DNA from 2 places in the Pararhizobium capsulatum DSM 1112 genome. Region 1 is predicted to be linked to the other one. Evidence: predicted binding sites of a transcription regulator. Region 1 holds the regulator's gene; the other holds the start of a gene.
The links. Region 1 encodes LexA, which represses DNA repair genes until DNA is damaged. Its sites were predicted from a motif close to TGTTCNNNNTGTGTTCNG; they were not measured.
Positions count from the first base shown of each region.

Region 2: parE (DNA topoisomerase IV subunit B) is a predicted target of LexA. The motif match lies at 2,175-2,192, and genes of this name have one in related genera.

Region 1 is NZ_JAUSVF010000001.1:2,638,156-2,641,336, forward strand. Features, by position in the region: gene QO002_RS12870 (DEAD/DEAH box helicase) at 1-398, shown strand, start outside; gene QO002_RS12875 (hypothetical protein) at 529-663, opposite strand; gene QO002_RS12880 (hypothetical protein) at 872-1,090, shown strand; gene lexA (transcriptional repressor LexA) at 1,234-1,938, shown strand; tRNA gene QO002_RS12890 (tRNA-Cys) at 2,063-2,136, shown strand; gene QO002_RS12895 (hypothetical protein) at 2,466-2,726, shown strand; gene QO002_RS12900 (flavin reductase) at 2,900-3,181, opposite strand, start outside.
Region 2 is NZ_JAUSVF010000001.1:2,237,817-2,240,997, forward strand. Features, by position in the region: gene parE (DNA topoisomerase IV subunit B) at 1-1,981, opposite strand, end outside; gene QO002_RS10970 (alpha/beta fold hydrolase domain-containing protein) at 2,199-3,074, shown strand.

The DNA.
Region 1 (3,181 bases):
CGGCCCTTCCGGCGCCGATGGAAAGTTTCGACAACGGCAAGTCCGACCGCAGCAAATCGGATCGTGGTCGGGATCGTGATGGCAAGCGTGGCCGGCGGAACGACACCGATAGAGGCGCGTCCAGTCACAAATCGGACACCAAATCAGACGATATTGCGATCGCAAGCGAAGCAGTGACGACAACAAAGGCGGAACCCGTGAGAACAGAACGTAAGGCAGAAACCAAGCCGCAGAATAGCCAGCGCAATGGCAATCGGAATGCTTCTGCGCCGTATCCTGCCAATGATGACAACCGCGACCGTCGCAACCGCTACCGCCGCGACCATGACGATGGCCCGACGCCCGTTGGCTTTGGTGACGACATTCCGGCCTTCATGCTGATCGCGGGCAAGGCCTGATCCGTCAACGCTTGACGCTTTTTATTTGCAAGCCGCCTTCACTTTTCGTGCAGGCGGCTTGTTTCGTATCCGGCTACCGATCACCGGGTGACGGACGTCGCCGACCGAATGTATTTGGTCTTGAAGGGCGTTAACCGCCGACAATGACGAGCGCAGTGGTGAGCGGCGCAGACGCGGCGTGGGTCCACAGCTGGTAGCCAACCACGGTGCCCAGGATGGCTGACCAGATTGCAAAATCTCCGAAGCGAAAAAGGGGCTCTCTCATCGTCGTTCTCCCGAAGGGCTTTGTGACGTTCTTGATGGGAATATCGCCCCTATCGTTCACCGTTTAAAGATCGAAACCAGTGAACACTGCTTCCAGAATTGAACAATCAACTCGTTCGGGTAGAGTTGCAAAACGGTGACGCGTGTCGAAAATCGTGGTAGAATCCAATCATGAACCCGCGGCAATGCAGTTGTTACGGAGGATCGCTATGCATTACAGCCTTCAGTTCTTCACATGGACGCCAAAGCAGGGCGTTCATCAGGTCGGCTCTGCCGTGGAAGTGAACGCGATTAGCCCGAAGCTGGCAGCGACAACGCTTCTTGGCGTGCGCCTTGACGAAGCAGGTGCTGCTCGAAAGCTTGCTGTTCGCGTCTGGAGCGACAGCGACGACTGCAAGGCCGATTGCGCCTGCTACTATTATCATTGAGCGGCCAAACGGACAGCAGCGACAACGCCGCATTTTTTTCATGTGCCTTTCCGGAATTCACGTGGTTTTAAGCACTTGCGGAACACAAATGGAACATATAGTGTCTGTTCTTGATTTGTTTCGCAATTCCGGAGTGAAATGTCATGCTGACCCGCAAGCAACAGGAACTGCTGCTTTTCATTCATGAGCGCATGAAGGAATCCGGCGTGCCGCCGTCCTTCGACGAAATGAAGGATGCCCTGGATCTTGCGTCCAAATCGGGCATCCACCGTTTGATCACAGCCTTGGAAGAACGTGGGTTCATTCGCCGGCTTCCGAACAGGGCGCGTGCGCTCGAAGTGATCAAGCTGCCGGAGGCCTATTCGCCAAGTCTTCAGCCCAAGCGCGGCTTTTCTCCCAGCGTCATCCAGGGGAGCCGGGATGTAGCGCCGCCCCCCGCCAAAGCTCGCCCGCCGGAAACCAACTCCGTCAATGTGCCTGTGATGGGACGAATCGCGGCGGGTGTCCCGATCTCCGCTATCCAGAACAACACGCATGATATCTCCGTACCATTCGAAATGATCGGTGCCGGCGAGCATTACGCTCTGGAAGTGCGCGGCGATTCGATGATCGAAGCAGGTATCCTCGACGGCGATACCGTCATCATCCGCAACGCTAACACCGCCAGCCCCGGTGAGATCGTTGTGGCCCTCGTCGATGATGAAGAGGCGACGCTGAAGCGCTTTCGTCGCAAGGGTGCTTCTATCGCCCTGGAGGCCGCAAATCCGGCTTATGAAACGAGGATCTTCGGCCCGGACCGGGTGAAAATCCAGGGCAAGCTCGTCGGCCTCATTCGCAAGTATCATTGAGGCGCTCCGGCGTTCGCGCCTCAATCAAAGACGGGAAAAATCACAGCATTCGCGGATATTCCCCTTGCGATTTGTCTAGGATGATTCTAAACGCTCGCAACGGCCCGAGTGATCGGACCTGAGAGGCCTCGTGGCGGAGTGGTGACGCAGAGGACTGCAAATCCTTGTACCCCGGTTCAATTCCGGGCGAGGCCTCCAAATTTTTCCCGCCACGAAAACAAGTGCTTACGGCTGCATTTTTGCGGTTAAGTACTGGGTGGCTCAACATCAACATATTTTCGTTGCGAAAAACCTCTGCCGTCTGCGCTCCCAGTCGCGCTTGAGGCTTTGCATAGCCTGTAAATTTTGAAACTCGAGGATGCACCCTCCGCTTTTAACGTGCACTCCAAAACCAAGTCCGCACTCGTTCGAACTCTTTTCCTGCACGCCAGGCCCCTCCGCAACTTCTGTTGTTCATCGCCTGGGAGGAACCTTTGCCAGTCTGTCCCGTTGCCCTCTCAGTTCGACCGTGAGAAGGAGTTTGAGCGATGGCGACCCATTTGGATGAACGGGGCGACAGGGTTTCGAGCGTAGACGAAGATAGAACAGTCAAGGCGACCACAAACGAGGCGCGGCAGGGCGGACTGGGAAAACCTGTTTTTATCGTACTGATCTGCGGGTTGCTTTTGGCTATTGTCGCGTGGGCGGGTGCGGAACTGTTCGGTGAGAGCACCGATAATGACGCTTCAACCCGGACCCAGCAGACCACTCCGATGACACCCGCGGAAACTGGCGTCTCCAACAGCTAGGCCACGACTACCTCGCCGAGCAACGAAGCGCAGCAACCGGCACCTGTCGACAAGGATCCAACGCCGCAGACCGGCTCCGGTGATTAACGGCCCGTGAGGGCGTCAAACTAGACGGCGCGGCTTAGACCTATGGTATGCCCGTGTTTTAACGGGTGCTCAAATATCGCTGTCGCTTAAACCGAGCGGTAGCCTCTGTTGAGATAGACAAGTGCTTCCCTGGCCTCAGCAGTCTGCATCGCGACTACTTTGCCAAACAGCACCATATGCGTTGCGATGCGCTTGACGTCGATCACCTCGCAATCGAAGACAGCCATTGCACCGTTTAGCGAGGGCGCACCCGTCAAAAGCGTGCCCCAATCGCCGTGGTCGAACCGGTATTCAGGTTCGATGGGTTCGCGACCTGAAAATACGTTGGCCAACCCTATCTGATCGGCGCCCAGGACGTTGAGGGCAAA
Region 2 (3,181 bases), 400 kb from region 1:
CCACCTCGTCAATTGCCACCTTCAGGAGCGTTCGCTTGGACGGATCCATGGTGGTTTCCTTCAATTGCGCCGGCATCATTTCGCCGAGGCCCTTGAAGCGACCGATCTCGACCTTGCCGCGGCCGGAGAATTCCTTCTCCATCAGCTCGACGCGATGGGCGTCGTTACGCGCATAAAGCGTCTTCGACCCTTGAGAGATGCGGTAGAGCGGCGGTACGGCCAGGAAGAGATGCCCGCCACGGATCAGCTCCGGCATCTCCTGATAGAAGAAAGTGATCAGCAACGAGGCGATATGGGCGCCATCGACGTCGGCATCGGTCATGATGATGACGCGCTCGTAGCGCAGGTCCTCTTCACGATATTTGCTGCGGGTGCCGCAGCCGAGCGCCTGGGTGAGATCGGCGATCTGCTGGTTGGCACCGAGCTTTTCGCGACCGGCGCTGGCGACATTGAGGATTTTGCCGCGCAAAGGTAGGATCGCCTGATTGGCGCGATTGCGCGCCTGCTTGGCCGAGCCACCGGCCGAATCACCTTCTACGATGAAGAGTTCCGCCCCTGCAGCCGAATTCTGCGAGCAGTCGGCCAGCTTCCCCGGCAGGCGAAGCTTTCGCACTGCCGTCTTGCGGCTGACTTCCTTTTCCTTGCGTCGGCGCACGCGCTCATCGGCGCGTTCGATCACCCATTCCAGAAGCTTGGCCGCTTCGTTCGGATTGTCGGCCAGGAAGTGGTCGAACGGATCGCGAAGCGCATTCTCGACAAGGCGCTGTGCCTCGACGGTCGCCAGCTTGTCTTTGGTTTGGCCAACGAATTCCGGCTCGCGAATGAAGACGGACAACATGCCAGCTGCCGATATCATCACGTCGTCGGTGGTGATGATCGCCGCGCGCTTGTTCTGCGTCAGTTCGGCATAGGCCTTGAGACCCTTGGTCAGCGCAATGCGTAAGCCGGCCTCGTGCGTGCCGCCTTCGGGCGTCGGAATGGTATTGCAATAGGAATGGACGATGGAATCGCCGCCGTACCAGGTGACCGCCCATTCCATCGAACCGTGACCACCGGATTTTTCAGTCTTGCCGGCGAATATCTCGCGGGTAACCGTGAATTCCTTGCCCATCGTCGCCTGAAGATAATCTTTCAGGCCTCCAGGAAAGTGGAACACGGCCTTTTCAGGCGTTTCCGTGCCTTCGACCAGCGAAGGATCGCAAGACCAGCGAATTTCAACGCCGCCGAAGAGATAGGCCTTCGACCGCGCCATGCGGAACAGTCGGGCGGGGTCGAATTTGGCGTGAGGTCCGAAAATGTCCGGATCGGGATGGAACCGGGTCTTGGTGCCGCGTCGGTTCTGGACGTCGCCAAGCTCTTCAAGTCCGCCTTGCGGAATACCGCGGGAAAATCGTTGGCGATAGAGCTTGCGGTTGCGGGCAACCTCGACTTCCAGGATGTCGGACAGCGCGTTGACGACCGATACACCGACGCCGTGCAGACCGCCGGAGGTCTCATAGACCTTGCTGTCGAACTTGCCGCCGGCATGCAGCACGGTCATGATCACTTCGAGTGTCGACTTGCCAGGAAATTTCGGATGGTTTTCGACGGGAATACCACGACCGTTGTCCGTGACGGTCAGGCAGCCTTCGGCATCAAGATGCACGTCGATGAAATTGGCATGACCGGCCACGGCCTCGTCCATCGAGTTGTCGATCACTTCGGCAAAGAGATGGTGCAGCGCCTTTTCGTCCGTGCCGCCGATATACATGCCCGGCCGCCGCCGAACGGGCTCAAGCCCTTCCAGCACCTCGATCGCAGAGGCATTGTAATCCCCCGTATCCACTTTCAGGGGAGCGGGTCTCGAAACGGGCGTTGCCGCTTGCGCCTCGGCAACGGGTGCAGCAGGAGGCGCAACCGGCTTCGGTGCGGACGCGGGCTCAGGCGTTGCCGATGCGGGTGCCTGCGGAAGGGCGGAGAAAAGGTCGTTGCTGTCGTTCATGGAGCGTTCGAAAATCTTTCCATTCTGGCGGCTTCGGTTTGGCGCGATAGGGACGGTTACGGTTCGCAAACCGCAGTTCCATCAGTTTGCCCACAAGAGATACCGGGAGGTTCGCACTCCCATCGGGCGTGTTGCCGAAGCATGCCTTCAATAACCCCAAGTGTTGCGTTTCGAAAGCGCTAATGGCAAGGCTTGGATCAAAAGAGGAACATTCCCCATGCGGCTGTCCACAGTTCATTTCGTTGTTTGCGCGTTCGTGTCGCTTCTTGCCGCGGCATGGCCGGTGTGCGCGCAGGATATAGGGCCTTTCAAGGACGATTTGTTCTCCTATGGAAAGGTGCTCGATAGCGCCGACAACGGCGATTTCCGCGTGATTGACTACGACAAGCCGCGCGATATCTGGAAACGTGACTTGGAACCGGAGCATCGTGTACGTCGCGCCTATGTGTCGCTCGGAGTCAGAAAGATGCAGGCGAACGAGACACTCGATGTCGGCGGACGTCCGTTGGACATCGGGCGGGTCGGCAATCCCGACGGCGCGGCTTTTTCCGTGATCTTCGTTCACGGGCGCGGTGGCGACCGGCGGCTTGGCATGAACGATTATAATTTTGGCGGTAACTTCAATCGCCTGAAAAATCTTGCGGTCGAAAATGGAGGGGTCTACTACGCCCCCACAATCCGTTCCTTCGATAGGGCCGGGGTTGCCGATATCAGCGGATTGATCGCCTATGCGCAGCAACACTCACCGGGAAGGCCGATCGTGCTGGCTTGTGCATCGATGGGCAGTTTCATCTGCTGGGGCATAACGCGCGAGGTCGCGGCCGTCAGTGCGTTGAAGGGCATGGTGATCATGGGAGGGCCTTCCGACGGAACCTTTCCCGCGAGTGCAGCTTACAAAGCCAAGCTGCCGATCTATTTTACGCATGGTACGCTCGATATCGTCTACCCTTATCAAGGGCAGATCGATTTCTATCGATCCCTGAAAGACAAGGGCTATCCTACGCGTTTCGTCCTTTTCAACACCGGTTCACACGGTACGCCCGTCCGCATGACCGACTGGCGCGATGTTTTGAATTGGATCGGTGTGGGTTGAAATTGAACGATTTTCGCCTGACTTCATTAACCACCCCGGCAGTTTTGAGGCCGTAACAATTCGGTTATTTGTATTTCCGAAAGTTGCGTGTGTGATTTTCCCAGGCA